3 regions of the Arthrobacter sp. NicSoilB11 genome follow, and region 2 is predicted to be linked to each of the others. Evidence: riboswitches for the same ligand, from Rfam matches in the RefSeq annotation. Region 2 holds a riboswitch; each other region holds the start of a gene.
What was found. A riboswitch is a leader RNA that binds a small molecule or an ion and turns the genes downstream of it on or off. The one in region 2 is predicted to bind cyclic di-AMP.
Positions count from the first base shown of each region.

Region 1 (10,126 bases), 1.6 Mb from region 2:
GCGTCAATGTCAGGATCTATGACCTGCGTGCTTGATAGTGCGTCGGCAATGCCCAAATGCCTGAACGCTACTTCGCCCCGCGGTATGTCGGTCACAAACGCTGCGGTCCCAAACAGCTCCACAACCAGCACTGCGAGGAGCCACACCATCACTGCGCGACCCGCCGGGCCCCGGGCGTCCCCCCGCAGCGCCGCGATGAAGGTGAGATTGATCAGCAGGAGCCCTATCCAGTACGGATAGGGCAGGACGGCAACGAGCCCGAGGTCGCTGTTGACGGGCAGGTCCACGGTGGAGGCCGCCCCTGCGGCGAGCACCAGCGATACGACACCTGCCAGTGCGAAGACCACATCGCGGGGCCGCAGGCGCCTACCGTTGCGTCCGGGGGCATCGAGCACGGCGGTCATGGTGTCTCCTGCCTGGGGCGCCAGGGCATGGCGGGGATCCTGGGCCCGGCTGCCCCGAAGCCGGGCGAAGGCACTACCGGCGGCGGAGCGCGGCATCTTGGTCCTCACGCCGCCCGGGTACCGGGAGGACGCGCTCCCGCGCCGCATGCGCCACCATGCCGAAGAATGCAGGATATTGATGTCGCTGTGTAATGGCAGGGATCTGGACCCCCGCAGGAGTCCGGCCCGGCAGTAAGCCTGGCTGTGACGTGGCACCCGGTGACAGGAGCGGAATGGGCAACTGGCTCACCAACCTTGCTTCGTGGCTGGGATGTAGATTCAGCCAACCGGAGATGGCCCCAAAAATGGGACATGTCAGGGCTAATACGGTGGTTGTCCGGTTTACCTGCCCAGAGATCAAGCAGCCCCGACTTCGCCGTAGCTTGGAGCATAACGGCCTGCACATGCGGACAGCACCAGTAACGGGTACCTAATTTCGCGCCAGGGATACCTACACACGCCCGCAGGGCAGCCCGGTCCGTCAGTCCAACTTCCAGGGTGGGCAGTCCAGGAAAGGCTTATCAGGGATCCTGGGTGTCCAGCCGCGCCAGCAGGTCCGGCCACGACGCCGCGAATCCGGGGTGCAGCTCCAGTGCGTCCACCTCGGCTGTGGGAATCCAGAGCAGTGCGATGCTTTCGGGATCGCTGATGACGGGCTCGAAGGATTCCCGCACCAGCACCACCACGGTGGTGTAGGACCAGTAGCCGTGGTCCAGCACGGAGGTGAACAGCACTTCCACGCTCTCCGGCGGGACGGCAGCTTCCTCGTAGGCTTCGCGGAGGGCACCGTCGACCGGTTCCTCGCCCTGGTGCAGTGCCCCGCCGGGCAGGCCCCAAGTTCCACCGTTGTGGCTCCAGACGGCGCGGTGCTGCAGCAGCACACCTTTGCCGGGGTCGTAGGCCAGGACGCCGGCCGCGCCGAACCTGCCCCAGTACCGGCCGCGTTCCCCCTCCACCCATGCGTCGCCCGGGTCGCGCGGGCCGGTGCGCGGCGGCGGAGTGGAGGACGTGCTGGCGGACGGAAAGAGATCCATCGCTCCAGTCTGACAGGTGAAGCACCCGCAGGTGAAGCACCGGCGGGCCAGGCGGTGGGGCGGGTCAGGGGGCGGGCGGAATCCCGCCGGCCCCGTCAGGTCTTGCTTCCGTGGTCGACGGCGAAATCACCGCCGGGATACATGACGGTTTCATGCCCGTCGTCAAAGCGGACCACATATGGTGGGCTGCCGCCCTCGCCACGGACTTCAAGAATCACCCCATGCCGGTCCGAGGACCCCACGGTCCTGCCGTGCACGACAATACGGTCGCCTTGGGCTGCCTCCATGGCAATCACCTCCCAGCCCCCAGATTACGACTCGTGGCCGCGTGGGAACAGGGCACCATGGCAGGATTCCGGTATGCCGTTGAACCTCATCCTGCTCGCCGATACCCACATACCCAGACGCGCCAGGGACCTGCCGGAACAGTTGTGGTCCGCCGTCGAAAATGCCGATGTCGTATTCCACGCGGGCGACTGGGCGGAGGCAGCCCTGCTGGACGAATTCGAACGCCGGAGCAACCGGCTGCTGGGTGTTTTTGGCAATAACGATGGGCCCGAATTGCGCCGGCGCCTGCCCGAAACGGCAACTGCCAACCTGGACGGAGTCCGCTTTGCGGTGGTCCATGAGACGGGGCCGGCCAAGGGCCGCGAAGTGCGGTGCGATGCGCTCTTTCCCGACGCCGATGTCCTGGTGTTCGGCCACAGCCACATCCCGTGGGACACGGTGTCGCCGAACGGCCTGCGGCTGCTGAACCCCGGGTCGCCCACGGACCGCCGCCGCCAGCCGGCGTGCACGTTCATGGAGGCCAAGGTCGACGGCGGTCAGTTGGCCGAGGTCCGGCTGGTCACGGTCCAGCGTGACTGACCCGCCGCGCCGCTTGGCATGAGGCGGCCTCTCTGCCTAGGCTAGGAACCGTAAGCATGCTTAGCTTTTTGCCTTCCTGTAACGGTGCAAATCGCGGGCTGCTTCAGTACCCGGGGCGACGAACCAGCCCGTGTCCGCACGACCAGGAGGACCACCATGACTGACCAGTACACCTTCCGCAATCCCGTGACGGCCTACGAAAAAATCTCCCCGCCCAGGCAGCACCAGCCCGAGCCGGGGCTGGATGCAGAACTCGAACCCAAGGCCGACCTGGGCGAGGAGACCTACCGCGGCACCGGCCGGCTGGAAGGCCGCCGGGCCATCGTCACCGGCGCGGACTCCGGCATCGGGGCCGCGACGGCGATCGCCTTTGCAAGGGAAGGCGCCGACGTCGTGCTGTCCTACCTGCCGCAGGAAGAAGCGGACGCCTCGCGCATCGCCGGAATCATTGAAGCGGCCGGCCGCAAGGCCGTCAAGGTGCCCGCTGACCTCAAGGATTCGGCGGCATGCCGCGACCTGGTGGAAACGGCGGTGGCGGTCCTGGGCGGGGTGGATATCCTGGTCAACAATGCCGGGAAACAGGTGGCCCAAGAGGACCTGCAGGACATTTCCGACGAGCAGTTCGACCACACCCTGAAGACCAATGTCTACGCGATGTTCTGGGTGACCAAGGCCGCCGTGCCGCATATGCCTGCGGGTTCGACCATCATCAACACCACGTCCATCCAGGCCTACAACCCGTCCCCCACCCTGGTGGACTATGCCACCACCAAGGCGGGCATCAACAACTTCACCAAGGGCCTGGCCCAGCAGCTTGCGCCCAAGGGCATCCGGGTGAACGCTGTGGCCCCCGGCCCCATCTGGACGCCCCTGCAGGTCAGCAGCGGCCAGCCCAAGGAGCAGCTGCCGGAGTTCGGCCAGTCCACGCCCCTGGGCCGTGCCGGCCAGCCCGCCGAACTGGCCCCCGCCTACGTCTTCCTGGCGTCGCCGGAGTCCAGCTACGTCGTGGGCGAAACGCTGAACGTCAACGGCGGCAGCCCCACGCCCTAGCAGCCAGCCGCGCTCCGGCTGCCCCGGTCCGTGTGGTCAGCCGGCTGCGTCCTGCGCCGCCAGGAGCTCGTCGGTGGCAGGGTCCGGCTCGCCGTTGAAGAACTGGGCCAGGACAGTCTTGAACACTGTTTCTCCGGGTGCTGCCCGGAGGAACAGTGTCATGGAGGAGCGGAGTTTCCTGGCGTCGATGCCACCGAAGATGTCCTCGGCCGGCTGGTCGGCATGGTTGGCCAGGACCGTGGCACACTCGAGAAGCCGCGGGCCCAGGACTTCGTGGTCCAGGTAGGCCCGGGCTTCAGCCAGTGAAGAGATGGCGTATTTACGTGACATGGCGCTCTGCCCCAGCCCGGCAATCTGCGGGAAGATGAACCACATCCAGTGCCCGGACTTCCGGCCGACCTGCAGCTCCCCCAACGCCTGGTCATAGGTTCCGCCGGTGTTTTGGGCGGCAACAAATCGCCCAAGATCAAACGGCTCATTCATGTGGATCTCCTTCATTCGTCCGCTTTTAGAAAGTCAGTTCCTTCATGAGGGCAGCGGCCGCCGCCTGAAGATGGGCGTCCGGGTCCCCGCTCCACCGTTCCACCACACCGCGGGCCCGCTGCCGTTCACGCTCCCCCAGCCCTGCCAGCAGCGGCATCAGGACATCGGAGAGCAGGGGCGCGGTCAGATCCGCTGTGTGGGCGGAGCGGAGGAAGCCTTCCAGCCGGGTCAGGTCCGAATGCTGCAGGAGCCGCACCCGTGACTGCAGCAGCACCACGGCGGCAAGGCGGCGCTCGAAAACCGGGCGGGAGCCGGGCCCCGGCTGTCCCCAGAGGGCAGAGGCCAGCATCACGGTTGCGTCGTGGTCCAGGTCCTTGAATTTGCGCAGGGCGTCGCGCACAGTTCCACGGACGGCGCCCACGGAGGAACCATACGAGGCCAGCACACCGCCCAGGCGGTGTGCGACGTCGTCCGCGCGGTACCAGGCGCCCTCATTCTGGAGGGTACGGTCAACAAATTCCGCCGCAGCGGACACCACGTCCGCTGTGCCGGTCACCGCGCGCGCCCCGCGGAGGCGTGGTGGATGCAGAACGGGGTCCAGGGCCGGGCTTCCAGCCTGCCCTCGGCGATGGGTTCCCCGCACACCGCACAGATGCCATAGGTCCCCGCGGCCAGCCGGGCCAGGGCAGCTTCAATCTGGTCCAGCCCCGCCGAGCTTTGTTTCAGCAGCGCCGATGCCTGTGACAGCTCGAAGGCGATCGTGGCGCCCTCCGGATCGTGTTCGTCGTCGACGTTGGAGTCCTGGCGGGCCGAATTCGCAGCGTCGATGTCCGCCCGCAGCGCCGGCAGCAGCGCCATCCGCCGCGTCCGCTCCTCTTCGAGCAGTGCACGGAACCGTCCGAAATCTGGCATGGGGAAAGCCTAGCGCGTCAGTCAGTACCAGTTCAGGGATACGGAATGGTTCCATGCCCCGCAGGGCGACCCGTAGCGGTCACGGATGTAGCCCAGGCCCCATTCGATCTGCGTCCGGTAGCTGGTCAGCCAGTCGCTCCCGGCGCTGGCATACTTGCCGGGCGGCAGTGCCTGGGCAATTCCGTAGGCCCCGGACCACGCGTTGGTGGCGGTGGTCAGCCAGTTGGATTCCTTGGTCCACAACTGGGCCAGGCACAGGAACTGGTCCTGGCCCCAGCCGAAAGCGGCAAGGCGTCCGGACGCGTAGCTTTTCGCCCCTGCCGGATCGTTGACCGCTCCGCCGGGAATGGAAGGCACGACGACGGCGGGCGGGCTGGGCAGGGCCGGCTCGGCTGGCGGCGCCTCCGGAACGGAAGGGACAGGGTTGGCCGGCGGAGGGTTGGCCGGCGGAGGGTTGGCCGGGACAGGATTGGCAGGGGCTGGATTCACCGGGACAGGATTGCCGCCCACGGCGGCTGGGGCGGCTGGTGCGGGCGGCCTGGGCTGCTGGGCGGCCGCCGCGGCGGCCCTGGCGGCCGCTTCGGCCTGGCGGCGGGCCTGCTCCTCCGCTGCGGCGCGCTTGGCCGCCTGGGCCGCCTCGTAGGCAGCCAGCGCAGCCTGGCCTTGGCGGTACTCCCCCTCAAGCGGCGCCGTCGTCCCTTTCAGGGCGGCAAGCTGGGCCGTTAGCTCGCCGCCGTGCCGCTGCTCCTCGGCCACCTGCCGTGCCAGTGCGTCCCTGGCGGAACTGGCTGCCTCGGCTTTTGCCCTTGCCTCCCCGGACAGGCGCTCCCGTTCGCTCCTGGCAACCTTTTCCTGTTCCACCAGGGCAGCGGATACCTTTCCGGCCGCCGCCGCCTTGACCACCAACGCGGCCGTCTTGTCCCCCACGAGCTTGACGACGTTGAGGCCCTGGACGCTGTTGGTCCCCAGGGCGTCCAGCGCCACGAAGAACCCGGCGTTGGTCCCGCCTGTCTTGTACGACTGCACGGCCAGGGCCCCGAGGTCCTTCCGGTACCGGGCCACTTCGTCGTTTGCGCGGGCGGCCCGTGCGGACAGGGTTTCCAGGCGTGATGTGGCTGACTGGAGCTCTGCATCCGCGGCAGCGTATTCGGCGGCCGACCGTACGGCTGCGTCCCCGGCTGCCTCCGACTGCGCCTGCAGGCCGGTCAAGAGCCCGTCGATGGTGGCAATTTCTGCAGCTTTTGCCGCTTCGGACGACTGCGCCTGCTGCACATCCGACCAGGAGGGATATCCGCCCGGCGGCGGCTCCTCCGCTGCGGCCGGCAGCACGGTGGCGGCGGCCAGGGCGATGGCCAGCACGCCACCGAGGAGCGGGATCCCTCGGCTGGTCACGAACAGGGGCATAGTCCCGAAGCTTACCGTCCGGCGCGGCCCCCGAGGGCGCGTCCGTGGCCACATTGTTACCGTTTGCAGCGATAAAGACCCTGCCTGCATTGGTCGAGGTCACCGCCCGAAATGCGAAGTACATCAAGACGTTTGCGCAATTGAGAGGGGAGCCTCGTATGTTATCCAAATGTGACAATCGGGGGCAGCGCGGGTTATGGTCGTTTGGTGTCCCTCTCAGACGGGACATTCCCGTCAGCATGCCGAGCCCTGCCGCTGATCATGGGATTCAACCGCTTTCCGTTTGGCAGGGACGGGGGAACCAAGTTTCTACGGCCACATGTGGCCTTGGGGTTAAGTCGTTAGCGCCTCCGCCCGCGGAGCCAGCTACCGGCCGGGTATCTCCAGCCCGAACCCGACAGCTCACCCCGCAGGCATGGGAGAGGCGATCAACTGTGTCAAAAATTTCCACCACTGCCCGTCACCGCGCGACTCCGGCCCGCTCCATTGTGCTCGAGGGCCTCGCCGTAACCGCCAAGTCCCAGGCCCGTTCGCTGGGCCGTCCGGCGCTTGCCGTTGCTGCAGCGTCCGGTATTGCCTTTGGCGTCGGAGCCCCCGCCCATGCAGGTGTCACCGGCCCGGACACCACTGAGAACACCAGCGTCCAGGCATACTCCGCACCTGCCCCGGCAGCAGCACCCGCCGCAGCAGCAGGAACCGTCCACACGGTGGTGTCCGGCGACACCATCGGGGCCATCGCGGCCGCCCATGGCGTCAGCCTCAACGACGTCCTGGCCGCCAACGGACTGGGACTGTCCTCGATCATCTACCCCGGTGACCAGATCAAGATCCCCGGCGCTGGCCACACCGCAGCCCCGGCGCCGGCAGCAGCTCCCGTCCAGACGGCAGCCGCAACCGCACCGGCAAACACCGGCATGAACATGTCCTACGCCTCAGCCGCCCCGGCGGCGTCCACCGGCACCGGGACCGGCGCTGCCATCCTGGCATCCGCTTACAGCCAGGTCGGCGTGAACCAGGACTGCACCGCAATGGTTGAGAAGGCCCTGCGCTCCGTCGGCAAGTCCGTCGGCGACCTGGCCCCGACGCAGTTCTTCCAGTACGGAACCGTTGTCGGCGCTCCCGCCCCCGGCGACCTGATCATCACCTCCGGCCACGTGGGCGTGTACGCCGGCAACGGCCAGGTTGTGAGCGGCGGCGTCAACGGCTACAGCACCGAGGTCCACTCCATCAGCTGGCTCGGCGGCTACTCCGCAGTCCGCGTAGCCTAGCCTTCGCAACGCTTTGGCAGCAGCAGGCTGGTATTAAACAGCAAAGCTGTTCTTAAACAGGAGGGCGGCAGCCGGGTATTCCCGGCTGCCGCCCTCCTGTCATTTCCGCACCGTACCGCTGAGGCAGTCACGTCCCGCAGAAGGTCATGTAGGTGCCGAAATCCTCAGGGGCACCTTCGGCGTAGCGTTCCAGGCCCGGCCGCTCGGCGAAGGGGCTGCCGACGGCCTCGAGCAACTGCTGCAGGGGAGCCAGGTTTCCGTCAGTGGCGGCGGACAGCGCCTCTTCCACGAGGTGGTTCCGCGGAATATAGGCAGGGTTCACGCTGTCCATCAGTTCCGCGTCGGGCCCCAGGGCCTGCCACCGCTCCGCCCAGGCGTCGAACGCTGCAAGGTCCAGGACCATGCCGCGCACGGGACGGAGGTCCCCCCGCGCGGCCTTGCCCAGGTTCCGGAAGAACAAGGTGTAGTCCACCGGCCCGTCCTTCAGGATGGCAATGGCACCGTCCACCAGGGCGGAGGCGGCGTCGCTGTCCGCATCCCCCGACAGGCCCAGCTTGGCCTTCATGCCGCCGGACCACGCCTGGCTGTACTGTCCGCGGAATCCGCCAAGTACCTCCACCGCGGGGGCAACCGCCTTTTCCTGGTCCCCGTCGATCAGCGGCAGCATTGCCTCCGCCAGCCGTGCAAGGTTCCATTCGGCCAGCACCGGCTGGTTGGCGTAGGCGTAGCGTCCGCTGACGTCGATGGAACTGTAGACAGCGGCGGGATTGAACGCATCCATGAACGCGCACGGGCCGTAGTCGATGGTTTCCCCTGAGATGGTCATATTGTCCGTATTCATGACCCCGTGCACGAACCCCACCAGCATCCACCGGGCCACCAGGTCCGCCTGGGCGGAGACCACCGAGGCGAACAACTCCAGGTAGGGGTTTGGGGCGCCGGCAGCGTGCGGGTAGTGCCTGCCGATGGCGAAATCCGCCAGCCGCTTCAGCAGCTCGAAGTTTTCCGTGGCCCGCGCGTACTGGAAGCTGCCGACGCGCAGGTGGCTGCCGGCAACCCGCGCCAGGACCGCACCGGGCAGCATGCCGTCACGCCTGACCTGCCGGCCAGTTGCCACGACCGCGAGCGAGCGGGTGGTGGGAATGTGCAGGGCATGCATGGCTTCACTGACCACGTACTCACGGAGCATGGGCCCGACGACGGCACGTCCGTCCCCGGCGCGGGCAAACGGCGTGCGCCCCGAGCCTTTGAGATGGAGGTCCAGGAGGCGGCCGCCTTTGTCCGTGACCTCACCAAGCAGCAGGGCGCGTCCGTCGCCAAGCAGCGGAGAGTAGCCGCCGAACTGGTGGCCCGCGTAGGCCTGCGCCACCGGGGTGGCGCCCGCCGGAACGTGGTTGCCCACCAGGAGCCGCACCCCTTCGGGACTGCGAAGGTACCCTGGGTCCAGGCCCAGGTCGCGTGCGAGCCTGTCGTTCAGGACCAGGAGCTCGGGGCTGGGGGCTTCCTCGGCCTGCCAGGGAACGGCGAGTTCCGACAGTTCCCGGGCGAAACGGCCGTCAAAAGTGACCGTGGATTCAGCTGCTGCCGTCATGGCTTAACCCTATCGCCGTAGTTCCGCCCGCTGCTTCCCGTGCCGGTTGCCGGCGGCGGGGAACGGCAATGTGCTGCAGGTCCTCAGCGGCAATGACCGTGGTTCCCGGAGCCCGCGCCCGTGCCTGCTCCGCGAGGTGCGGGACGCCGTCGCCATAGCGTGCGGAGAAGTGGGTGAGCACCAGCATCCGGGACTTCCCGGACGCCGCAAGTTCCCCTGCCTGCCCGGCGGTCAGGTGCAGGTATTGCCGGGCCAGGCCGACGTCGTCGTCACTGAACGTGGACTCGGCCACCAGCAGGTCCGTGCCTGCTGCCAGTTCTTCGGCACCGTGGCACGGTGCGGTATCCATGATGAAAGCGAAGCGCTGGCCCGGCCTGGGAATACTGACCTCTTCCAGTCTGGCCGCTCCGAGGACCCCTTCGCGCTGCAGCAGGCCCACGTCGGGCCCTTCGATGCCCGCCGCCCGCAGCCTCTCCGGCAGGAACGTGCGGCCATCTGGCTCGGTGAGCAGGTAGCCGTATGTCTCGATGCGGTGCTTGAGGGGCCGGACCTCAAGCCTGTCCGCCACGGCACCGGCGCCGCCATGTGGATGGAGCCTCACGTCAAGCCCGGGCGGGCTGAGACCCACCAGGGCCCTGACCACCTGGTCACCGGACGCCGGATAATGCAGGTGGACCGGGTGCGCCACGCCGTCCAAAACCATCCGGGAGAGCACCCCGGGAAGGCCGAAGCAATGGTCCCCGTGCACGTGCGTAAGGCAGATCCTGGTGATGGCGCCCGCCGCCACTCCCGCACGGATCATCTGGCGCTGGGTACCCTCGCCGGGATCGAAAAGCAGCCCTTCGCCGTCCCAGCGCAGGAAGTAGCCGTTGTGGTTGCGGGTCCGCGTGGGAACCTGGGACGCAGTGCCCAGCACTACGAGTTCACGCACCGTTGGAATCTGACGCTGCAAGCAACCCTTTGGCGTAGGCGGCCTGGCCGCCGTGCTGAAGGCAGTCCCCCAGGATGCTGACCAGCCGCACGCCCAGGGTGACGGGCGGATCCCAGCGCCTGTCGACCACACGGTCCAGGTCG
Region 1 covers NZ_AP024657.1:2,360,138-2,370,263, forward strand. The annotation lists gene LDO14_RS10845 (glycosyltransferase) at 1-512, opposite strand, end outside; gene LDO14_RS10850 (NUDIX hydrolase) at 965-1,477, opposite strand; gene LDO14_RS10855 (DUF1918 domain-containing protein) at 1,573-1,764, opposite strand; gene LDO14_RS10860 (metallophosphoesterase) at 1,838-2,344, shown strand; gene LDO14_RS10865 (glucose 1-dehydrogenase) at 2,501-3,394, shown strand; gene LDO14_RS10870 (DUF1810 domain-containing protein) at 3,431-3,877, opposite strand; gene LDO14_RS10875 (DNA alkylation repair protein) at 3,903-4,433, opposite strand; gene LDO14_RS10880 (TraR/DksA C4-type zinc finger protein) at 4,430-4,789, opposite strand; gene LDO14_RS10885 (lytic transglycosylase domain-containing protein) at 4,811-6,181, opposite strand; cyclic di-AMP (ydaO/yuaA leader) riboswitch at 6,454-6,624, shown strand; gene LDO14_RS10890 (LysM domain-containing protein) at 6,628-7,461, shown strand; gene LDO14_RS10895 (protein adenylyltransferase SelO) at 7,589-9,052, opposite strand; gene LDO14_RS10900 (ribonuclease Z) at 9,036-9,983, opposite strand; gene LDO14_RS10905 (DUF664 domain-containing protein) at 9,976-10,126, opposite strand, start outside.
Region 1: another riboswitch for cyclic di-AMP. It lies ahead of LDO14_RS10890 (LysM domain-containing protein); the one in region 2 lies ahead of LDO14_RS03530 (hypothetical protein).

Region 2 (10,126 bases):
GCGGGCGGTCCTCACCGGCACGGTGGAAACCGCAGTCAACGCCCTGTGGGAAGCCGGGCCTCGGCTGGGCGACCGGATTGCCGTTGTCGGAGCCGGCCTGGTGGGCGGCATGGTGGCTACGCTGCTGCGCACCTTCCCGTTGCAGCGCCTGCAGTTGGTGGACCTCGATCCGGGCAGGAAAAAGCTCGCGGACACCCTGGGCGTGGACTTCGCACACCCCGATGACGCCCTGGCGGACTGCGACATCGTGTTCCACTGCTCGGCCTCGCAGGAAGGCCTGGAGCGCAGCCTGCAGCTCGCCGGCGATGAAGGCGAAATCATCGAAATGTCCTGGTATGCCAACCGTGAGGTCACTGTGCCGCTGGGGGAGGACTTCCACGCCAGGCGGCTGTCCATCAGGGCGAGCCAGGTGGGCATGGTGGCGCGTTCCCGGCGCCACAGGCGCACCAATGCGGACCGCCTGGACCTGGCCGTATCGCTGCTAAAGGACCCCGTCTTCGACGCGTTCCTGACGGGATCGTCCCGGTTCGAGGACCTGCCTGGCGTGGTCCAGAGCCTGGCGGACGGCAGCCTGGAAGCCCTGTGCCACGTCGTCGAATACCCTGCCGGCAGTCCCGCGCCCAGCCCAGCCACCCACACCCCCAAAGACTTGAGGTAACAATGTTCAGCCTGACCATCCGCCGCCACTTCATGATTGCCCACAGCCTTCCCCGTGAGGCTTTCGGCCCCGCCCAGGGCCTGCACGGTGCAACCTTCGTCGCCGAGGTGGCCTTCCGCCGTCGCGCCCTCAATGCCGACGCGATCGTCCTGGACATCGGCGCTGCCGGGACCATCATCGAGGAGGTGCTCGCCGGCCTGAACTACCGCAACCTGGACGAGCACCCGGACTTCGAGGGCAAGCTCAGCACCACGGAAGCCCTCGCCGAGTACATCGCCCGGAAGGTGGCCGCAGAGATCAAGGACAACGACGACGGCCGTGAACTCGCAGGACTGGAGGTCACCCTGCGCGAGAATCCTGACGCCTGGGCCACCTTTTCCCTGGACCTCACCGCGTAGCAATGCGTCCCATCCGGCTGCTGGTTCCCGGCAATATCCGCCACAGCTCAGGCGGCAACGTCTACAACGCGCGCCTGGTTGCGGGCCTGCAGGAACGGGGCGCGGAGGTGGAGGTGGTTGCCGTGGAGGGCAACTGGCCGGACGCCGGCGCCAAGGAACGACGCCGGCTGGCCACCCTCCTCGGAGCATGGGAACCTGAGGCACACCACGGGGAAGCAGTGGCCATCGTGGACGGCCTGGTGGCGGTAGGTGCCCCGGATGAACTCGAATACGCCGCGAAGGCGGGCGGGGAAACATGGGTCCTGGTGCATATGCCCGTTGAGGAAAGCTCCGGGGCCGCAGCCCTGGAACGCGAAGCGAGAGCCCTCCGTGCGGCAACCGGCGTGATCTGCACCAGCACGTCATCTGCATCCCTCCTCCTGGAAAGGGGGCTTTCCCGGGTCACCGTTGTCCTTCCCGGCGTCAACCCCGCACCCCTGGCCCAGGGATCCAGGCCGCCGCACGTGGCGGTCATCGCCGCGCTGCTGCCAAACAAGGACCAGTTGCTGTCCGTGCATGCCCTGGCCCGGATCCAGGACCTTGAATGGACTGCGTCGTTCGTGGGCTCCGAGCAGGCGGACCCGGACTACGCACGGGAGGTCCGGGCTGCCATTACTGCCCACGGGCTCCAGCGGCGGGTGCAGCTCACCGGCGAGCTCATTGGCGAAGCCCTGGAGGCCGAATGGGCGCGGACGGACCTGACCCTGCTGGTGTCGCGGCTGGAGGCTTTCGGCATGGCCGTCACCGAATCCCTGGCCCACGGCATTCCTGTTCTGGTCCGTGCCGGGACCGGGGCGGTGGAGGCGCTTGGCATGGGCGGGCTGGGAACGGCCGACGGCGACCCCCGCCTTCCGGGGGCAGTGCTTACCCTTCCAGACGGCGGACAGGAGAGTCCCGGCCGCCTGGCCAATGCCCTGCGGGGTTGGCTGGTGGATGGAAAGACCCGGGAAAAATGGCGTTCAGCCGCGCTTGATGCGCGGACCAGGCTGCCGGGATGGAGCGAAACAGCGCAGGACGTGCTGGCCCTCCTGGAGGGACCCGGCGGACACGGGGAGCGGCAGGGCTAGAGGCTGCTCCGGTGGGCGGCGAAAAATTCGCGCAGCAGTAAAGCGCACTCTTCCCCGCGGACCCCGGGATACACCTCAACCCAGTGGTTCAGCCGGCGCTCGCGGAGGATATCGAATACCGATCCCGCAGCGCCGGCCTTCTCATCCCAGGCCCCGAACACAACCCGGGGAATCCTCGCCAGGACGATCGCGCCCGCACACATGGCGCAGGGTTCCAGGGTGACCACCAGCGTGCAGTCGGACAAGCGCCACCCGTCGCCCTGGCCGCCGCCGAGCCGTGCCCGTTCCCGCAGCCGTCCGGCCGCCTCCCTGATGGCCACCACCTCGGCGTGGGCTGTGGGGTCGCCCAGCTCCTCCCGCTGGTTGCGTCCCGAACCCAGAACGTCGCCGTCGGGCCCTATCACTACGGCGCCGATGGGCACGTCCTCCGTGTCGAGCGCACGGCGGGCCTCCGCCAGGGCAAGGCCCATCCAGGCCTCGTGTTTCTTTTCGGGCAAGGGCATGGCTCAATGATAGTTTCGGGGTTAGTCAGGTTACTTGCCGATGCCGGGAGGCACCATGGACACTCTTCGGGACCGATTGGGTATTTGGTTCAAACCCTATGCGGCGTTGATCCTCACCATCCTTGTGGGCGGTGTGGTCATCGTGTCCCTGGCGCTGCTTGGGGCAGAGGTCTACGACGATGTGGTGGACTCCGCTGGCCTGGCCAACCTGGACAAGCCTGCCCTTGCCTTTGCCGAAGGCCTCCGCAGCCCCGGCCTTGACTCCTTTGTCACCGGTTTCACCAACATCGGCGGCGGCATCGGGATGCCCATCCTGGCCAGCATCCTCACCGCGTGGTTGACCTTCCTGAGCCGGAACTGGCGTCCGCTGGTCCTGATCGGCGGTGCAGCGGCAGCGTCCGTCACCGCTACCACGTTCGGCAAGAAGCTGGTGGGCCGTACCCGGCCCGACCATGCGGACGCCGTCCCCCCTTACGAGGATTCGCCATCCTTCCCCAGCGGACACACCCTGAATACCACCGTGGTGATCAGTCTGGTGATCTACCTCATCTGCCTTCAGTTCCACACCATGCGGGTCCGGGTTACCGCCATCACCGCCGGCTCGATCTTCATCATCGCCATGGGCCTGAGCCGGGTCTTCCTGGGCCACCACTGGCTCACGGACGTTATGGCCGGCTGGATCCTGGGCCTGGCCTGGGTGGCAATCGTTATCCTGGCCCACCGGCTGTTCCACCTGGTCCGAAGGCGCGAGCACGCAGGGGCAGCGCCGTCGTTCGACCGTCCCATCGTCCGGGACGTGGTGGCCGAGGAACTGCACGACGGCGAACACTCCGGACGCGGGAAGGGCAGCGCCGAGTGATAGTTTTGGGGGATGCGCACTCTCGTTGTTGACCACCCCCTGGTCGCCCACAAGCTCACTGTCCTGAGGGACAAGAACACGCCGTCGCCGGTCTTCCGCCAGCTGACGGAAGAGCTGGTGACCCTGCTGGCCTACGAAGCCACTCGGGAGGTCCGCACCGAGCCCGTCACCATCGAGACGCCCGTCAGCACCACCGTCGGCACCGCCTTCACCAAGCCCACCCCGCTGGTGGTTCCCATCCTGCGCGCCGGCCTGGGAATGCTGGAAGGCATGACCAAGCTGGTTCCCACCGCTGAAGTGGGTTTCCTGGGCATGGCCCGGGACGAGGAGACACTGGACATCATCACCTACGCGGAGCGCCTGCCGGAGGACCTCACCGGCCGCCAGGTTTTCGTCCTGGACCCCATGCTGGCCACGGGCGGAACCCTGCGCGAAGCCATCAAGTTCCTGTTCAAGCGCGGCGCTTCCGATGTCACCTGCATCTGCCTGCTGGCCGCCCCCGAGGGCCTGGCGCGGCTGGAGGAGGAACTGTCAGGGGCCAACGTGCACATCGTCCTGGCCTCCATCGACGAGAAGCTCAACGAGAAGTCCTACATTGTCCCCGGGCTGGGCGACGCCGGCGACCGCCTCTACGGCATCGCCGGGTAGCACTTCGGCCCTGTTTGAACGGGCTCTTTCCCAACGGGTGTCCCGCCGCTAGCCTGTGCGGATGGACTGGAAACTCGAGCTTGTCTTTGTCCCCGTATCCGACGTTGACCGTGCCAAGGACTTCTACGTCAACAAAGTGGGCTTTAACGCCGACTACGACGAGCGGCCGTCGGACTCCATCCGCTTTGTGCAGTTGACGCCGCCGGGCTCGGCCTGCTCCATCTGCATCGGCGAAGGACTCGTCGACGCCCCGCCCGGCACGGGCTCCAACCTGCAGATGGTGGTCGACGACATCAATGCGGCGCATGACCAGCTCAAGAGCAACGGCGTGGATGTCAGCGATGTGGACGTCCAGGACTGGGGCCACTTTGTGTACTTCGCCGATCCGGACGGAAACAAGTGGGCTGTCCAGTACATCCCGTGGCGGAACGCCGGGCAGGGCGCTGGCGGGAACACCGGACAGGGCGCCGGACCGGGCGCTGGTTAACCAAATCGGCGGCCCGCATCATGATGATGCGGCCCGCCGCTTTGGTGCAGTCCCCCCGGCATCGCTGCCGCCGGGGGGGAGGAGTGCCTAGTACCAGTTGTGGGCCAGGTGGAAGTTCAGGGCACCACAGGGCGACTGGTAGCTCTTTTTGATGTAGTCCAGGCCCCAGTTGATCTGCGTGCGGTAGTTGGTGAGGTAGTCCGCGCCGGCGCTTGCCATCTTCTCAGCGGGCAGGGACTGGACGATGCCGTATGCCCCGCTGCTGGAATTGGTGGCCGTGGTGGTCCAGTCGGACTCCTTGGTCCACAGCGTCTGCAGGCACTGCATCTGGTCCGGTCCCCAGCCAAACACCCCCAGCTGGCTGGCGGCGTACGCCTGGGCGCCTGCAGGATCGTTAACCGCGACGGCGCGAGCCGGCTCAGGTGCGGGGGCGGGCTCAGGCGCCGGGGCCGGGGCAGGCGCTGCGGGTGCTGCCGGTGCCGCTGCGGGGGCCGGTTCAGCTGCCTGCGGTGCCACGCTGATGGCAGCGGGCGCGGGGCTTGCTGCCGGGTTGGAGCGGATCTCGCTCTTCTCGATGCTCATTTGAGCGTCTGACGCCGTCGTGGAAGGGTTGGACGCGGTGGATGACACCGGAGTCATGCTGCTGGTGGCCTGTCCTGCCGCGCCAACCCCCACCAGCACCGCGCACGATGCTGCAAGGACAGCGGCGCGCTGGCCCAGGGTGGTCTTCTTGGCCTGCTGCGCGGCCCTGTGTTTAGCCTTGGCCTGCAGCAGGCGTGCTTCTGCCGTGTTTTTGGACATGATTGATCGCCTCTCACACCTGCGGAGTTAGCTGTCGGGTTCGGATGAGGGCATCCGGCCATACGGAAAGATCACGTACTGGCTTAACCCCAAGGGCATTCAATGCCCGGGACGGTGGGTCCCCCGCCTCTGCCGTAGCTCAATCGGAATCCGGGGAAGCGGCAGAGCTTGGCGTCGACCCGGGATATGCGGCCCGAACGGGGGCCGCACCCAATCGACGCTACAGGAAGTGCACGCGAAAGTCACATTTAGGTAACGGAAGTCACGATCCTCAGCGCGTTGATTTGCCGGATTCCCCGTTCGTAACCTCGGTCCCATTGGGGTATGGCCGCCCCATTTCATGAGCGCAGCGCGCCGACCGTTACAGTTCCCGTTACCCAGCCAACAGGTAGACGGTGGTGCCGCCAATGCTCTGCGCCGTGAAGTTGTTCGCCACCCACTGGGCGATCTGGGCGGCAGCGTCCGAACCGGTACTGGCCCGGATGGTTCCGCCTGTGATGAAGTAGTGGATCTTTCCCTGGGACACCAGATCCTGGAACTCCGCCAAGGTAGGGGCGGGATCTGTGCCGTTGAACCCACCCACCGCCATGACCGGCAGTTCCGTTGCCAACTGGTAACCGGCAGCGTTGTTCGAACCCACCACTGCCGCTGCCCAGGTGTAGCCTGAGGCGCCATTCCTGAGTGCTGCCACGAGTTCCGCGGACGGCGTTGGGGCGCCCAAGAGGCCTCCCAAGGCTCCGCCTCCGCGACCACTTGCAGCAGCGGTTCCGCCGGGAAGTGTTCCTCCGGGCGCGCCCTGCTGGCGGGCCGTGTTTCCCTGGGTTGCTGGCTGCCTGGTGCTGCCTGTCCCGGTCCCGCCAAGGCCGGTCCGGCCAGGGCCCGTCCCGCCAGGGGCGAAGCCCGACGAGGGCCCGGCACTGACGATCGCCCCGCTGTGCGTTGTCGACGCCGTGGAAAGGGAGTACGCCAGCGGCCCGGTGAGCGACGCCGCAATGGCGAGCGCCGCCGTCGTCCGCTGCACGGCACGCCAGCGCAGGAACCTGCCGAACGCCACGCCCGCTGCGGCCGCCAAGCCTCCGGAAAGGACCAGCCAACGCAGCCACGCGCCGTAGGCGGACGTGGTGCCCAGCAGCTGGAAGGCCATCAGGGCGGCCGCGGCCACCGCTGCGGCCAGCAGGAGTGCGGCGGGTGGCTGCTGCCGGTGCTGCCACAGGAGGACCGTGCCCAGCCCCGCAAGCCCGGCGATCCCCGGCGCCAGCGCCACGGCGTAGTAAGGGTGGATGATGCCGGCCATGAAGCTGAAGACCAGGCCCGTCACCAGCACCCACGAGCCCCAGATGATGACGGCGGCGCGCACCGCATCGGTCCGCGGGGCCCGCCGGCCCAACCACAGCAGGCCCGCCGCAAGGATCAGGGCGGACGGCAGCAGCCACGCGATCTGGCCGCCGAACTCGCTGTTGAACATCCGGAGCAGCCCGGGATCTCCCCAGCCGTTGCCGCCGCCCACACTGCCGGTCTCGTCGCCCGTCAGCCGGCCCAGCCCGTTGTAACCCAGCGTGAGCTCCAGGATGGAGTTGTTTTGCGATCCGCCGATGTAGGGACGCAGGCCGGCCGGCGTCAGCTCCACCGCCAGGAGCCACCACCCGGCGGAGGCCACCATGGCCGCTCCCGCCGCGGCCAGCCGGAGCAGGCGCCGCGGGAGACTGTGCGGGCCTGCCAGCGCGTAGGCGATTGCGAATCCCGGAACCACCAGCAGGACCTGCAGCTGCTTGGCCAGGAAGCCGAAGCCCAGGAACACTCCGGCAAGCAGGAGCCAGCGCAACCGGTCCTCCTGGACTGCACGGAGGACCGCGTAGGCGGCTGCCGTCATGAGCAGCACCAGCAGGGCGTCCGGGTTGTTGAAGCGGAACATCAGCGTGGCAACGGGGGTGAGGGCCAGGACGGCCGCGGCGATCAGTCCTGCGCGGTGCGCCAGGCGTGGATCGGCCGTGGCAGGCGACGCGGCCCGCCGTACGGCCAGGTAAAGCAGCCAGGCGGTGCCGACGCCCATCAGTGCCTGGGGGACCAGGATGCTCCAGGAACTGAGGCCGAAGATCCGGACGGACAACCCCATGATCCACAACGACGCCGGCGGCTTGTCCACCGTGATGGCGTTGGCCGCGTCGGAAGAGCCGAAAAACCAGGCCGTCCAGTCCTGCGATCCGGCCTGGGCCGCGGCGGAATAGAACGCGTTGGCCCAGCCGGATGCTCCAAGGTTCCACAAGTACAGCACGGCGGTCCCGGCCAGCACCGCTGCCAGTTCCAGCCCCCGCCGGAGCGCCCGCGGGTCCGGCCGGTAGCAGGCCGGGACAGGATGATGCGCGGCGGCAGGAGCGCCGGCAGGGTGTCCGGTGTGGACCGACGCAGTGTGGACGGACGCTGGGTAGTGGCTGGCCATGGAGTCCTACTTGGTGAGTTGGTACACGGTGGAGTTGCCTACGGTCTGGGCCTGGAAGTTGGCCTGGACCCAGGCGGCCACCTCGGAATTGCCGCGACCACCCATGCCGCCGCCACCCATGCCACCGCCTTGGATGAAGTAGCCGATCTCGCCCTTGGCCACCATGTCCTGGAACTCGGCGAGCGTGGGGTAGGGGTCACCGCCGTTCCAACCGCCCAGGGCAATGACGTTGGTGTTCGTGGCGAGTTCCAGGCTGGCTGCCTGGCTGGCGCCGGAGACGATCGCGGACCACTTCGTGGTGGTGGCCTTCAGGAGTGCCGCCACCGCCGCATCTGCGGATCCTTCGCCCGGGCCGCCGGCGCCCCCGGCACCCCCGGCACCTCCGGGGCCGGCTGCGCCGTCGAGGCCGCCGAAGGGATCGAGTCCACCCGCGCCCTTGGCAGCGTCAGTGGCGGCCTCCCTGCCGTCAGCCCGTGCGCCGCCGAATCCAGCGGCACGGTTGCCGAAGCCACCCGCGGACGAACCCGCCGGGCCCGACGTCGGAATGGAACCGGAGTGGGCGGAAGCAGCGGTAGCGAGGGTCCACCCCGCTGTCCCAAGACCGCCGGCCAGGAGGGATACGACGACGACGGCGGCCGCACCGGCCCGGCGGAACCGTCCGGAGGCGCCCAGTTTCGAGGTGCCCGGTTTTGAGGTGCCCAGTGCGTCGAGGCGGAGGAGGATTGCGGCGGCGGCGAGGACGCCGAGCACGATGATGGCGACCCGCAGCCAGGGGAGCCACGACGTGTCGCGGCCCAGCAGGACTGCCGACCACACAGAGGTGCCGGCGACGGTCACGGCGAGGACGATCCGGGCCGGCCAGTAGCTTCGGCCACGCCAGAGCTCCACTGCGCCTATGCCCACCAGCGCTGCGATCGCCGGCGCCAGTGCCACCGAGTAGTAGGGATGGACAATGCCGCTCATGAAGCTGAAGACACCTCCGGTGACCACGAGCCAGCCGCCCCACAGGATCAGGGCCGCGCGGCCCGGGGAGGTGCGTACTTCCCGGCGCGTGAACCAGAGGCCTGCCACCAGCAGGACCAGGGCGGCGGGCAGAAGCCACGAGACCTCACCGCCAAAGCTGGTCCCGAACATCCGCAGCAGCCCGGCCGCCCCGCCGAATCCGGCGTTGCCGCCGCCGAAGCCGCCTCCGGGACCGCCGGCAGCACCCCCGGCCCCGCCGGGCATGCCCTCGCCGGAACCGGTGAGACGGGCCAGTCCGTTGTACCCGAACGTCAGTTCAAGGAAGCTGTTGGTGCTGGACCCTGCCATGTACGGCCGCTCCGAGGCCGGCGTCAGCTGGAACAGGGCGATGTAGCTGCCGGCAACCACGACGATTCCGCCCAGCGCGCCAAGCAGATGCACCAGCCGGCGCCCCACCGGCGTGGGTGCGGCCCACAGATAGGCCAGTCCCAGAGCGGGAACAATCAGGAAGCCCTGCAGCATCTTGGTCAGGAAGGCCAGGCCAACCACGGCACCGGCGGCCACCAGCCACTTCCAACCCGCCCTCTCAATGGCGCGGGTGGTGAAGTAGGCGGCGAGCACCAGGCACAGGGTGAGCATGGCGTCCGGGTTGTTGAACTTGAACATGAGCGCAGCCACCGGCGTCAGCGCCAGGGCAGCGCCGGCCAGCAGGCCTGCGGCAGGTCCCGAGACGCGTTTGACGGCCAAGTAGAGGAACCCGACGGCGGCCACCCCCATGAGTGCTTCCGGCACCAGCATGCTCAGTGGTGAAAAACCGAAGATGCGCCCTGCGAGGGCGGGGATCCAGAGTGCTGCCGGCGGCTTGTCCACCGTGATGGCGTTCCCTGCGTCCAGCGAGCCGAAAAGGAACGCCGTCCAGTCCTTGGTGCCGGCCTGGATGGCGGCTGCATAGAAGGAGTTGCCGTAGCCGGTTGCTGCCAGGTTCCACAGATACAGGATCGCCGTGGCTGCCAGGAGCCCCGCGGCGGAAGGCCTCACCCAGCGGGGCTGCGCACCGAAGGCGTAGCGGGTCCAGCGGGGTGCCGTATCGGCCGCCCCGGGGGAGGAGGCAGCGTGGCCGGATGGCGACGGCTGCCGGCCGGCGGGTGAGCCGGCGTCCGCCGGCGAAATGGTGGAGGTCATGATGCTGCCGTTTCTGTCGAAGTGGGGGCGTCTTTCGTGGTCCGGTTGCCGTGGTTGCCGCGGAACACCCAGAGCCGGAACAGC
Region 2 covers NZ_AP024657.1:721,362-731,487, forward strand. The annotation lists gene LDO14_RS03495 (zinc-binding alcohol dehydrogenase) at 1-658, shown strand, start outside; gene LDO14_RS03500 (6-carboxytetrahydropterin synthase) at 661-1,056, shown strand; gene LDO14_RS03505 (glycosyltransferase family 4 protein) at 1,059-2,162, shown strand; gene tadA (tRNA adenosine(34) deaminase TadA) at 2,159-2,665, opposite strand; gene LDO14_RS03515 (phosphatase PAP2 family protein) at 2,721-3,524, shown strand; gene upp (uracil phosphoribosyltransferase) at 3,537-4,172, shown strand; gene LDO14_RS03525 (VOC family protein) at 4,234-4,659, shown strand; gene LDO14_RS03530 (hypothetical protein) at 4,747-5,460, opposite strand; cyclic di-AMP (ydaO/yuaA leader) riboswitch at 5,466-5,626, opposite strand; gene LDO14_RS03535 (glycosyltransferase family 39 protein) at 5,834-7,897, opposite strand; gene LDO14_RS03540 (glycosyltransferase family 39 protein) at 7,904-10,042, opposite strand; gene LDO14_RS03545 (bifunctional glycosyltransferase family 2/GtrA family protein) at 10,039-10,126, opposite strand, start outside.

Region 3 (10,126 bases), 150 kb from region 2:
CCAGCGAGTTGGTGACCAGCATGGTGCAGTCCTGCATAACGCCGAGCTGGGCGTAGGCGGCCGAGAGGATTGCAGCGCCCTTGCCGCTGGCGGAAGCCTGGGCAGCGGGAGCGGCCGGAGCAGCAGCGGTGGCAACCTTGGCGGTGACCTTGGGAGCCGCAACGGGCTCGGCGGCAGGAGCAGCTTCCTGCACCTCGACCTGGGGCTCAGGCTCGGCGACGGGAGCCGGCGTGGTGGTGACAGCGGGCTTCTCGTAGCTGATGGCGATGGTGGAAGCCGCGGAAATCGGGGCGTCGATTGCGGATTCAACTTCCAGTGCGGACGCCGGAGCGGAATCACGCTTGACGTTGGCGTCGGCAGCGTTGGCCGCGATGCCGCTGGTCAGGACCAGGCCGGAAGCGGCAGCGATAACCGCAGCCTGGCGGCCCATGCCGCCTGCGTTGTCGCTGACGGCCTTTGCAATAACAGCGATCGAGTTGGTTTTGGTGACCTCGGCGCGATGCCGTGCGGTGGCACGAGTCGTCATCAGTTCTCTCTTTCGTTTTTCCCTCAAACCGCTTGTAGGCAGGCGAAGGTTGTTGGACGCGCCGGCATCTTGGGGGTACGTCGGCGCGTCCCGAACGGGGATGTGGTTTCTAGCGAAAAAGCCTTGGGCAAAGAAATAGCCCTTGGAGCGTTAAGCCCAAGAACTAGTTGCCGTAGTGGTAGTACGAGGAGGTGCCAGTGGCTGCAGGCGAGTGGAGCAGCGTGCCCTGGGAGGGGTTGAGTGCGCTGATCATCATGCCGTTGCCGACGTAGATGCCGACGTGCGCGCCACCGTTCTGGACAACCAGGTCACCCGGCTGCGGGGTGGAGGTGGGAGTCATGATGCTCCACGCATTGGTGCGGGGGATGCTGATTCCGGCCTGGGCGTAAACCCACTGCACGAACCCGGAGCAGTCCCAGCCGGTGACCGGGCTGGTGCCGCCCCACACGTAGGAGTGGCCGATGCCGGTGTAGGCGATGGCAGCGATGCCCGAGGTTGCCGCAGCGGATACGGTCTCCGCCGTCTTGGCGGCCGGAGACGCCTCCTGGCCTGCAGTGGTGGCGCGGTTCGCCGAGGCCGTGGACTGGGTACGCACCGCTTCCACCTTCGGAGCAGCGGTGGTCTTGACGACCGGACGCTCGAAGGACACCGTGGCCGTGGGTGCGGCCGTGACAGCGAGGGCTGCCTGGGACGAGCCGGACTCGGTGGAGGCAGAGACACCGGCCGTGGTGTCAGCTGCCGTGGCGGGCAGGCCCATGCTCAGGATGAGGCCGGAAGCCGCTGCCACAACGGCAGCCTGGCGGCCTACGGTCCCGGCATTTGCACTGACGGCCTTGGACATGGCGTCCAGGGGGTTGGTGCGAACCGTTTGCGCACGGTGGCGCGCAGAATGATGGCGTGAAGACACGAAGGTAGCCTCTCCCAATGCCTGCGAGGTGAGCTGTCGGATTCGGATGGGAGTCACCCGGCCACGCTGCTTCCTGGGAAGCTTGTGACTTAACCCCAAGGCCTTCTGAACATGAAGGCCAAAATTGGTTCCCCCGCCCCTGCCAGACGATGAAATGCGAACGGACCTTGAGCGGTGGCAGAGTTAGGCAATCCACTCAAGAGCGTCAACTTCGGAAAAGTTGACGCGAGTTAGACGGTACAGCAGTTTTGCTTCAATGTCACATTCAGGTCACGGCGCGTCGCGGACATGTGAGAGCGGGCAACCATTTGGCTACAGCCAGCCCATGGGATCGACAACTTCGCCATTGACCTGCACCTCGAAGTGGAGGTGGCAGCCAGTGGATGCGCCCGTGGTACCGCTCAGTGCCACCACGTCCCCGCGGGAGACGGTCTGGCCCACCTTGACGTTGAAGGACGAGAGATGGTTGTAGGTGGTCTCCAGCCCGTTGCCGTGGTCAATGACCACGCGGTTTCCGCCACCGAACTGGTGCCAGCCGGCAAAGGTCACGGTACCTGTCGCGGCGGCCAGGACCGAGGTCCCGCACTGCGCCACGAAGTCCTGGCCCCGGTGGAAGTCTCCGGAGCCTCCGGTGATCGGACTGACCCGGTAGCCGAAGGGGGAAGCGGTGGTGAGGGAGGCGAGGGGTGCAGCCAGGGTGCCGGCCGAAGCGGCACGCGTGACGGAGCCGGCGGACTGGGCGCTCAGGAGTTGCTTCAGCTTCCCGTCCGGGTCGGCCTGGGTCACCACGGCCGACCGGCTGAAGTCGATCTGTGCTCCGACATCGGCCGAGATCTGGGGCTGGGGGCTGACGGCGGACGCGGCCATGGGGGCACTGCCGGCGGCATCCGTGGCCATGACGGGACTCGTGGCGGGCACCGTGACCGTCAGCACCAGGCCTGTGGCGGCAAGGGCAATGCCGGCTTTTTGGCCAATACCGCTGGCGGCGGCAAACTCCGTCATCTGCCGGAAGGGACCCCGGCGGCGGCGCGCGTCACGATGCAGGTCGCGGGGGCGCTCCGCTGCGACAACTTCGGCAACCCGGGGTGCCGAAGGGGGGCCGGCCGCGCGGCGGCGGCCCCGGGAGGTCTGCATGGTCAAGAAGGGTTCCTCTCTGGAAGAAGCCTGCGGAGTTAGCTGTCGGATTCGGGTCAGAGAGATCAAAGACCCGGTCCGCCGTAGGCAAGCTTCTGCACAGGGGGTATTCCCGGAAGAATCCTTCACTGGAGAGGCTTGCTGCTGACGGACTTCACCCCAAGGCAGTCCCCCGCTGCCGCTTGTGGTTCCCCCGCCTCTGCCAGTAACGACTCGTGCACCTGACCCGCTGGCAGAGCTCGGCTCCGGATCAGGTAACGCTTATGTATCAACGCTTGGTTCCACTATAGGGGCTTAAGACCCTAGGTAACAATTCCGTTACCTTTGCGTGGTTGCCCCTCTATGGGGTATGGGCGTCCCGATCAGGGCTGGCTGATGGCCACGAAGACGTGGGCGGCAACCTCGGGCGGCAGCTCCAATGCGCCTTCGATTCCGGGGACCCGCACGGAGATGTATTCGCCCACGCGTTCCAGCGCCACGGCGGCACCCGGCCGGATACCGCCCTCGTCCAGCTGCGCCAGCAGTTCCGGTTCCACCTGGATCGGCTCCGCCAGGCGGCTGATGGTCACTCCGGAGGCGGGCCCGTAATTCTTCATCGCTTCCACCAGGCTGATGGCGCCGTCGGCAAAGCCGGGCCCCGCCTGGCCGCCCAGCGCCGCAAGGCCAGGGATGGGGTTGCCGTACGGCGACTCGGTGGGGTGGTCCAGCATCTCGTAGATGCGGCGCTCAACGCGCTCGCTCATGACATGTTCCCAGCGGCAGGCTTCGTCGTGGACGTAGGCCCAGTCCAGGCCAATGACGTCTGCCAGCAGGCGTTCGGCCAGCCGGTGCTTGCGCATGACCTCCGTGGCGCGCTTGCGGCCCGTGTCCGTGAGTTCCAGGTGCCGGTCGCCGGACACGACCACCAGCCCGTCCCGCTCCATGCGGCCGATGGTCTGGGAAACGGTGGGACCGGAGTGGCGCAGACGCTCGGCGATACGGGCCCGGAGGGCAACGATGTTTTCTTCCTCAAGCTCCAGAATGGTCCTGAGGTACATCTCCGTAGTGTCGATCAGATCCGTCATCCAGCTCAGCTCCTCGAGCGCAGTACCTTGCGTTGTCCCACCGTATCGCCTCTTCGCGCAAAGTAGTCCGGGGGAAAGCTTAGCCTATTTTGACTTTGTCCGAATAGCCGCGCCCCGCGGGGCTGCGCGGGGACGGCACGTCTCACTGTCCGGACTATGACGGGCCTGGCTCCCGCCCCCGGCGGCGGTTCAGGCAGAATGGGAATGGCCCGCAGCGCAGCCACCGGCGCTGCCGGCCACCGACCGCCCGCCCTTCCGGACCAAACTTTTGTCCCCGCCGAATTGGAGCACCTGTGAGCGACACCAGCATCACGATCCCCGCCGACCTCCTGCCCCAGGACGGGCGGTTCGGAGCCGGCCCGTCAAAGGTCCGGCAGGAGCAGATCGACGCGCTGGCAGCAGCTTCCAAGACGATCCTTGGCACATCGCACCGGCAGGCCCCGGTCAAGAACCTGGTCGGAGCGGTCCGTGAAGGGCTGAGCCAGTTCTTCCGCGCCCCGGAAGGCTACGAGGTGGTCCTCGGCGTCGGCGGCTCCACGGCTTTCTGGGACATCGCGAGCTTCGGCCTCGTGGAGAAGAAGGCCCAGCACCTGTCCTTCGGTGAGTTCGGGTCCAAGTTCGCCGCCGCCACCAACAAGGCGCCCTTCCTGGAAGCCTCCTCCATCATCAAGTCCGAGCCCGGCACCCGGCCCGCAGCCAAGGCCGAGGCCGGCGTGGACGTCTACGCCTGGCCGCAGAACGAGACCTCCACCGGCGTCGCCGCCCCCGTCAAGCGGGTAGCCGGAGCCGACGAGGGATCACTGGTCCTCGTGGACGCCACATCGGCGGCCGGCGGACTGGACGTGGACGTTGCCGAGAGCGATGTCTACTACTTCGCCCCGCAGAAGAACTTTGCCTCCGACGGCGGCCTCTGGCTTGGCCTGTTCTCCCCCGCAGCGCTGGAACGCGCCGCGCGCATCAAGGCCAGCGGCCGCTGGATCCCGGATTTCCTGGACCTGCAGACCGCGATCGATAACTCCCGCCTGAACCAGACCTACAACACCCCGTCGCTGTCCACGCTGGTGACGCTGAATGCCCAGGTCCAGTGGCTGAACTCCAACGGCGGCCTGGACTTCGCGGCTGCACGGACGGCCGATTCAGCCGGCCGCATCTACAGCTGGGCGGAAGCGTCCGGCTTCGCCACCCCGTTCGTGGCCAAGCCCGAGGAACGCTCCAACGTGATCGCCACGATCGACTTCGACGAATCGATTGATGCCGCCACCGTGGCCAAGGTCCTGCGCGCCAACGGCATCGTGGACACCGAGCCTTACCGGAAGCTGGGCCGCAACCAGCTGCGCATCGCCACCTTCGTGGCCATCGAGCCCAGCGACGTCTCCGCCCTGCTGGCCAGCATCGACTACGTGGTGGGCGAGCTGCGCAAGTAACCCGAGCTGCGCAAGTAACCACAGTTAAAGCACGACGGCGCCGCCCGGGTTTCCCCTGGACGGCGCCGTTTGTTTGTGGTCAGGAAGTCCTTGTTTCGGCGTCAGGCTCCGCGCCGTCGTCGGCCGGCCCTTCATCCCCGGGTTCCCGCTCCGCTGCCGGAAGCCCATCCGGGGTCCCCTGCCCGGGCTCCTGCTGTTCCGGTTCCTGCTGTTCCGGCTCCTGCTGCTGTTCGTCCTCGGGACGGACGCGTTCGGCCCACGGCACCCACTCCGGGGCCAGGACGGAGTCCCCGGACGGCAGCAGGCCCAACTCGTTGACCGTGACCACCTTGGAGCGCGAGTTACGGGTCAGTACCGCATACCACTGCCAGCCCACATAGCCGGGCAGCCGGGATTCGAACAGGTGCGTGACCAGCCGGTCGCCCTCGCTCTTGGCTGCCAGGTGCGGCCCGATGGTGCCGGCCGGGGTGATGCCCTCCACTGCAGCCCGGGCGGTGTCCACCGCCGCGGCCAGGAAAGCATCGGGCTTGCCCGTGCGCCACACGGGCACGCCTGCCTTGCGCTTGGGCTGGGTCTTGGCAGCCTGCTCCTGCACTGGCGTGCCCGGCTGATCAGGTTGGGGGTCCATGGGCAGCCTAAACGTCCAGCTCGTCGGCAACCTTACGCAGGGCGGCAGCAATGGCCTTGCCCTTGTTGCCGTCCGGGTACTTGCCCTTGGACAAGGTTCCGGACAGGTTGTCCAGGACGGTCACCAGGTCCTGAACCAGCGGGGCGAGGTCCTTCGCGCTGGGGCGCTTGGCCTTGGCGATGGACGGGGTCTTGTCCAGCACCCGCAAGCCCAGGGCCTGGGCGCCCTTGCGGCCGTCCGCAACCCCGAACTCCACCCGGGTGCCCGCTTTCAGTTCCGTCACGCCCTCGGGCAGCGACGACTTGGGCAGGAAGACCTCCTGGCCGTCTTCGCCCGCGAGGAACCCAAAGCCCTTGTCCTTGTCATACCACTTGACCTTGCCGGTAGGCACGTAATCAACCTTCTTCGTTCTGCTGTCATGAGACACGGCCGGCTGCCACCGCGTCCGCATTGTTGTGCGGGTTCAAGGTATGGCCAGCGCAAACCGTGTTGGTCTGTATCCTTCAAGGTTATCCTGCCGCGTGCCCTAATCACGCTTCCGGCCGCACCGTTCCGCCCCGGGCGCAAGCTCCCGGTGCTTTCACTTGCGGCGCTGCTGCCGCTGTAGCGTTACGTCCATGACTCCCTTGCGTTACCGGCGGCCGCTGATGGTCCTCGCCGCTGTTATAGCCGTGCTGTCCCTCATTGCTGTGGGAACTGTGATGGCGCTTGCCTTCGCCAACACGGTCGCCCCCGCCTGGGTCACCTACTCGGCCCTTTACGGCCTGCCGGCGGCCTTCGTCCTGATGCTCCTGGTGGTCCTGGACGGCGTTGCCGCCAGGCGGCGGGCGGGGAAGCGGGAGCCGCGGTAACGTTGGACTGATGTCCCTCATTCGAGCGCTCGGCAAGGACCTGGAGGCGCGCAGCGACGACTCGTTGCGCGCGTTGTTCGCCGCGCGGCCGGACCTCATTTCCCCCTCTGTTCCGGACTTCGCCGCGCTGGCGGCGCGTGCCAGTTCACGGGTCAGCGTCCAGCGTGCGCTGGAGCGCCTCACCCGGCCGCAGATGCAGGTGCTTGAGACCCTCCATCTGTGCACCAACACGGACACCGGGCACAGCGCCTCGGCGGAGGGCCTGCACCAGTTGATCCGGGGTTCATCCCTGGCCGTCATCGAACAGATCATGGACACCCTGCAGGAACTCGCTTTGGCGCATCCTGCGGTCCCCCCGCATGGCGCCCACGCCCAGGCTGCCGGGCACCACTACTACCTCCCTGTCGGCTCCCTCAAGGATGTGGTGGGAATCTATCCCGCCGGGCTGGGCCGCAGCTACACGGAGCTGGTCCGCCTGCAGCCGGCCTTCGCCCAGCGGGTGGTCCAGCTGGTCTCCGAACTGCACCGCGGCGGATTCGCGATCCACGATGCCAGCACGCCCATGGAGGCGGCGCTGGCGCTCCAGCATTGGACCTCCTCCCCCGAGGCACTGCGGGACATCCTCGCCAACGCCCCGGAACGGACGACGGCGTTGCTCGCCAGGTTCCGCAACTGGGCCATGGGTGCCGTCCCCCAGGCGCAACGGAAAGCGTCGGTCACCACGGAGGGTGCCGACGTCGGGCCCGTGGACTGGCTCCTTGCGCGCGGGCTGCTGGTTCCGCTGGATGCCGCCCATGTGGAGTTGCCGCACAGCGTGGGGCTGGCCCTGCGCGGCGGGGCGATCATCGACGACTTCACCCTGTCCCCGCCGGTCCCGGAGCTTGGCCGGACCACCGCGGCGCTGCGCAGGAATGCAGCGCTCAGCGCCATCTCTGAAACCCTGCGGCTGGTCTCCGAACTGCTGCATGCCGTCAGGGAGAACCCGCTGGCCACGCTGCGCAGCGGAGGCGTGGGGATACGCGAGATGCGCCGCCTGTCCGACCAGCTGCGCGTCGACCAGGGCGTGACGGGCCGGCTGCTGGAGCTGTGCGGCCTGGCAGGCCTGATCCGCCTCGACGTCGACTCGTCCTCATGGGTGCAGCCGCCGCAGCTGGAATGGCTGGTGCTGCCGAGGCAGGAACAATGGCTGTGGCTGGTCAACGCCTGGCTGGCCAGCGAGCGCGTGCCATCTATGGTGGGCCAGCCCATGAACACGGCAGCGGCAGCACCATCCCGGGGACCGTCAGGAGCCACCATCCCGGCGTTGTCCGCCGGTGCGCAGCGGCCTGACGCCCCGGTGGTCCGCAAGCGCATCCTGGAGATCCTGCACGAACTCACGCTCGAAGCTGCAGGACCGGACGGCACCGTGCCCGTGCTGGATGCCGCCGCGGTCCTGCAGCGTGCGGAATGGTCCCAGCCGCGGATGGCCCGGCGGTTCAGTTCCCTCATCCGGGGAGTCCTCGCCGAGGCGGAGATGCTGGGCCTGGTGGGCTCAGGTGCGCTGAGCCAACTCGGAAGCGCGTTCGCCGAAGACCAGCCCGATGCTGCCCTTGCCATCCTTGGCGAGCACCTGCCGGCAGCCCTGAACCATGTGCTGTTGCAGGCAGACCTGACCGCCGTTGCCCCCGGCTACCTCGCTCCCGCCCTGACCGAAAAGCTCCTGGTCATGGCGGACGCCGAGGGGCAGGGCCCGGCCACCATCTACCGCTTCTCTGCGACGTCCATCAAACGGGCACTCGATGAGGGCTACGACGCCGCAGGCCTGCTGGCGTTTCTCCGGGAACACTCCGCCACCGCTGTCCCCCAGCCGCTGGAGTACCTGGTGGAGGACACGGCCTCCCGGCACGGCCAGCTCCGGGTGGGCCAGGCCGCAAGCTTTGTCCAGAGCGATGATGAAGCCGCACTCCGCGAGTTGCTGGCGGGGCCCAAAGCGGCGCAGCTCGGCCTGGCCCGCCTTTCCCCCACGGTCCTCACGTCGTCGGCACCGCCCCGCGAACTCGCCGCCGCACTTCGGAGCCTGGGCCTGTCCCCTTCTGTGGACGGCGTCGAACCCGCCGCCCACGTCCGCCGGTCTTCCGTACCGCAGGAAAGCCTGCGTCCCGTCTATACCGCCCCGCGGATGGCGCCCGCGGCGGAGGAGGTTGACGCCCAGCTGGACGTCCTGCGGCGGCCGGGCCCCGCCGTCGGACACCACCCCGGTACCGCCGCCGGCGGCGAGGCAGCAACCCAGCTGGGGCTTGAGGCACTGCAACGGGCCATCCGGCTGAAGCAGCGGATCCACATGAACGTGGTGGACAATCTGGGGAATGCAAGCCTGGAAATTGTTGTTCCGCTTTCTGTGAGCGGGGGCCGGGTCCGCGTGTTCGATCCTGCCAAGGACACCGAGCGGGTCCTGTCCGTCCATCGCATCATCGACATTGAGGCCGCAGAGGAACTGCGCCAGTAAAGGATTCCCCGCGTGACCGACGGACCCCTGATCGTCCAAAGCGATAAAACCATCCTCCTCGAGGTGGACCATGAGCTGGCCACCGAGGCCCGGCACGCCATTGCGCCGTTCGCCGAGCTGGAGCGGGCGCCCGAGCACATGCACAGCTACCGGCTGACCCCGTTGGGGCTGTGGAACGCCCGGGCCGCCGGGCTGGATGCGGAGAAGGTGCTGGATGCGCTGCTGAAGTACTCGCGTTTCCCGGTTCCGCATTCGCTGCTGATCGACGTCGAGGAGACCATGTCCCGGTATGGACGCCTCCGCCTCGAAAAGGACCCGCGCCACGGACTGGTCATGCGGACCGATGACTACCCCGTGCTGGAGGAAGTGATCCGGGCCAAAAAGATCGCACCGCTGCTGGGTCCAAGGATCGATGGCGAGACGGTGGTGGTGCATGCCTCCCAGCGTGGGCAGCTCAAGCAGCTGCTGCTGAAACTCGGCTGGCCGGCGGAGGACCTGGCCGGTTACGTGGACGGCACGCCGCACCTGATCTCCCTCAACGAGGACGGGTGGAAACTGCGGCCCTACCAGCGCCTGGCCAGCGAAAACTTCTGGGCGGGCGGCAGCGGGGTGGTGGTGCTGCCCTGCGGCGCCGGCAAAACCCTGGTGGGGGCCGCGGCCATGGCCACCGGTTCCACCACCACACTGATCCTGGTCACCAACACCGTGGCCGCCCGGCAGTGGAAGGACGAACTGCTCAGGCGCACCTCCCTTACAGAGGAGGAAGTGGGCGAATACTCCGGCGCCCTGAAAGAGGTCCGGCCGGTGACCATCGCCACCTACCAGGTGCTCACCACCAAGCGCGGCGGCATCTACCCCCACCTGGAACTGGTGGACGGCCACGACTGGGGACTCATCATCTACGACGAGGTCCATCTCCTGCCCGCACCGATCTTCAGGATGACGGCCGACCTGCAGGCCCGCCGCCGCCTTGGGCTGACCGCCACCCTGGTCCGGGAGGACGGGCGCGAGGGCGAGGTGTTCAGCCTGATCGGACCCAAGCGGTATGACGCACCCTGGAAGGACATCGAGTCCCAGGGCTACATCGCGCCGGCCGACTGCGTGGAG
Region 3 covers NZ_AP024657.1:871,762-881,887, reverse strand. The annotation lists gene LDO14_RS04175 (NlpC/P60 family protein) at 1-526, opposite strand, end outside; gene LDO14_RS04170 (C40 family peptidase) at 690-1,367, opposite strand; cyclic di-AMP (ydaO/yuaA leader) riboswitch at 1,438-1,633, opposite strand; gene LDO14_RS04165 (M23 family metallopeptidase) at 1,746-2,567, opposite strand; cyclic di-AMP (ydaO/yuaA leader) riboswitch at 2,578-2,822, opposite strand; gene LDO14_RS04160 (metal-dependent transcriptional regulator) at 2,930-3,631, opposite strand; gene serC (phosphoserine transaminase) at 3,925-5,055, shown strand; gene LDO14_RS04150 (DUF3027 domain-containing protein) at 5,135-5,683, opposite strand; gene LDO14_RS04145 (cold shock domain-containing protein) at 5,691-6,074, opposite strand; gene LDO14_RS04140 (hypothetical protein) at 6,301-6,534, shown strand; gene LDO14_RS04135 (helicase-associated domain-containing protein) at 6,545-9,019, shown strand; gene LDO14_RS04130 (DNA repair helicase XPB) at 9,032-10,126, shown strand, end outside.
Region 3: another riboswitch for cyclic di-AMP. It lies ahead of LDO14_RS04165 (M23 family metallopeptidase); the one in region 2 lies ahead of LDO14_RS03530 (hypothetical protein).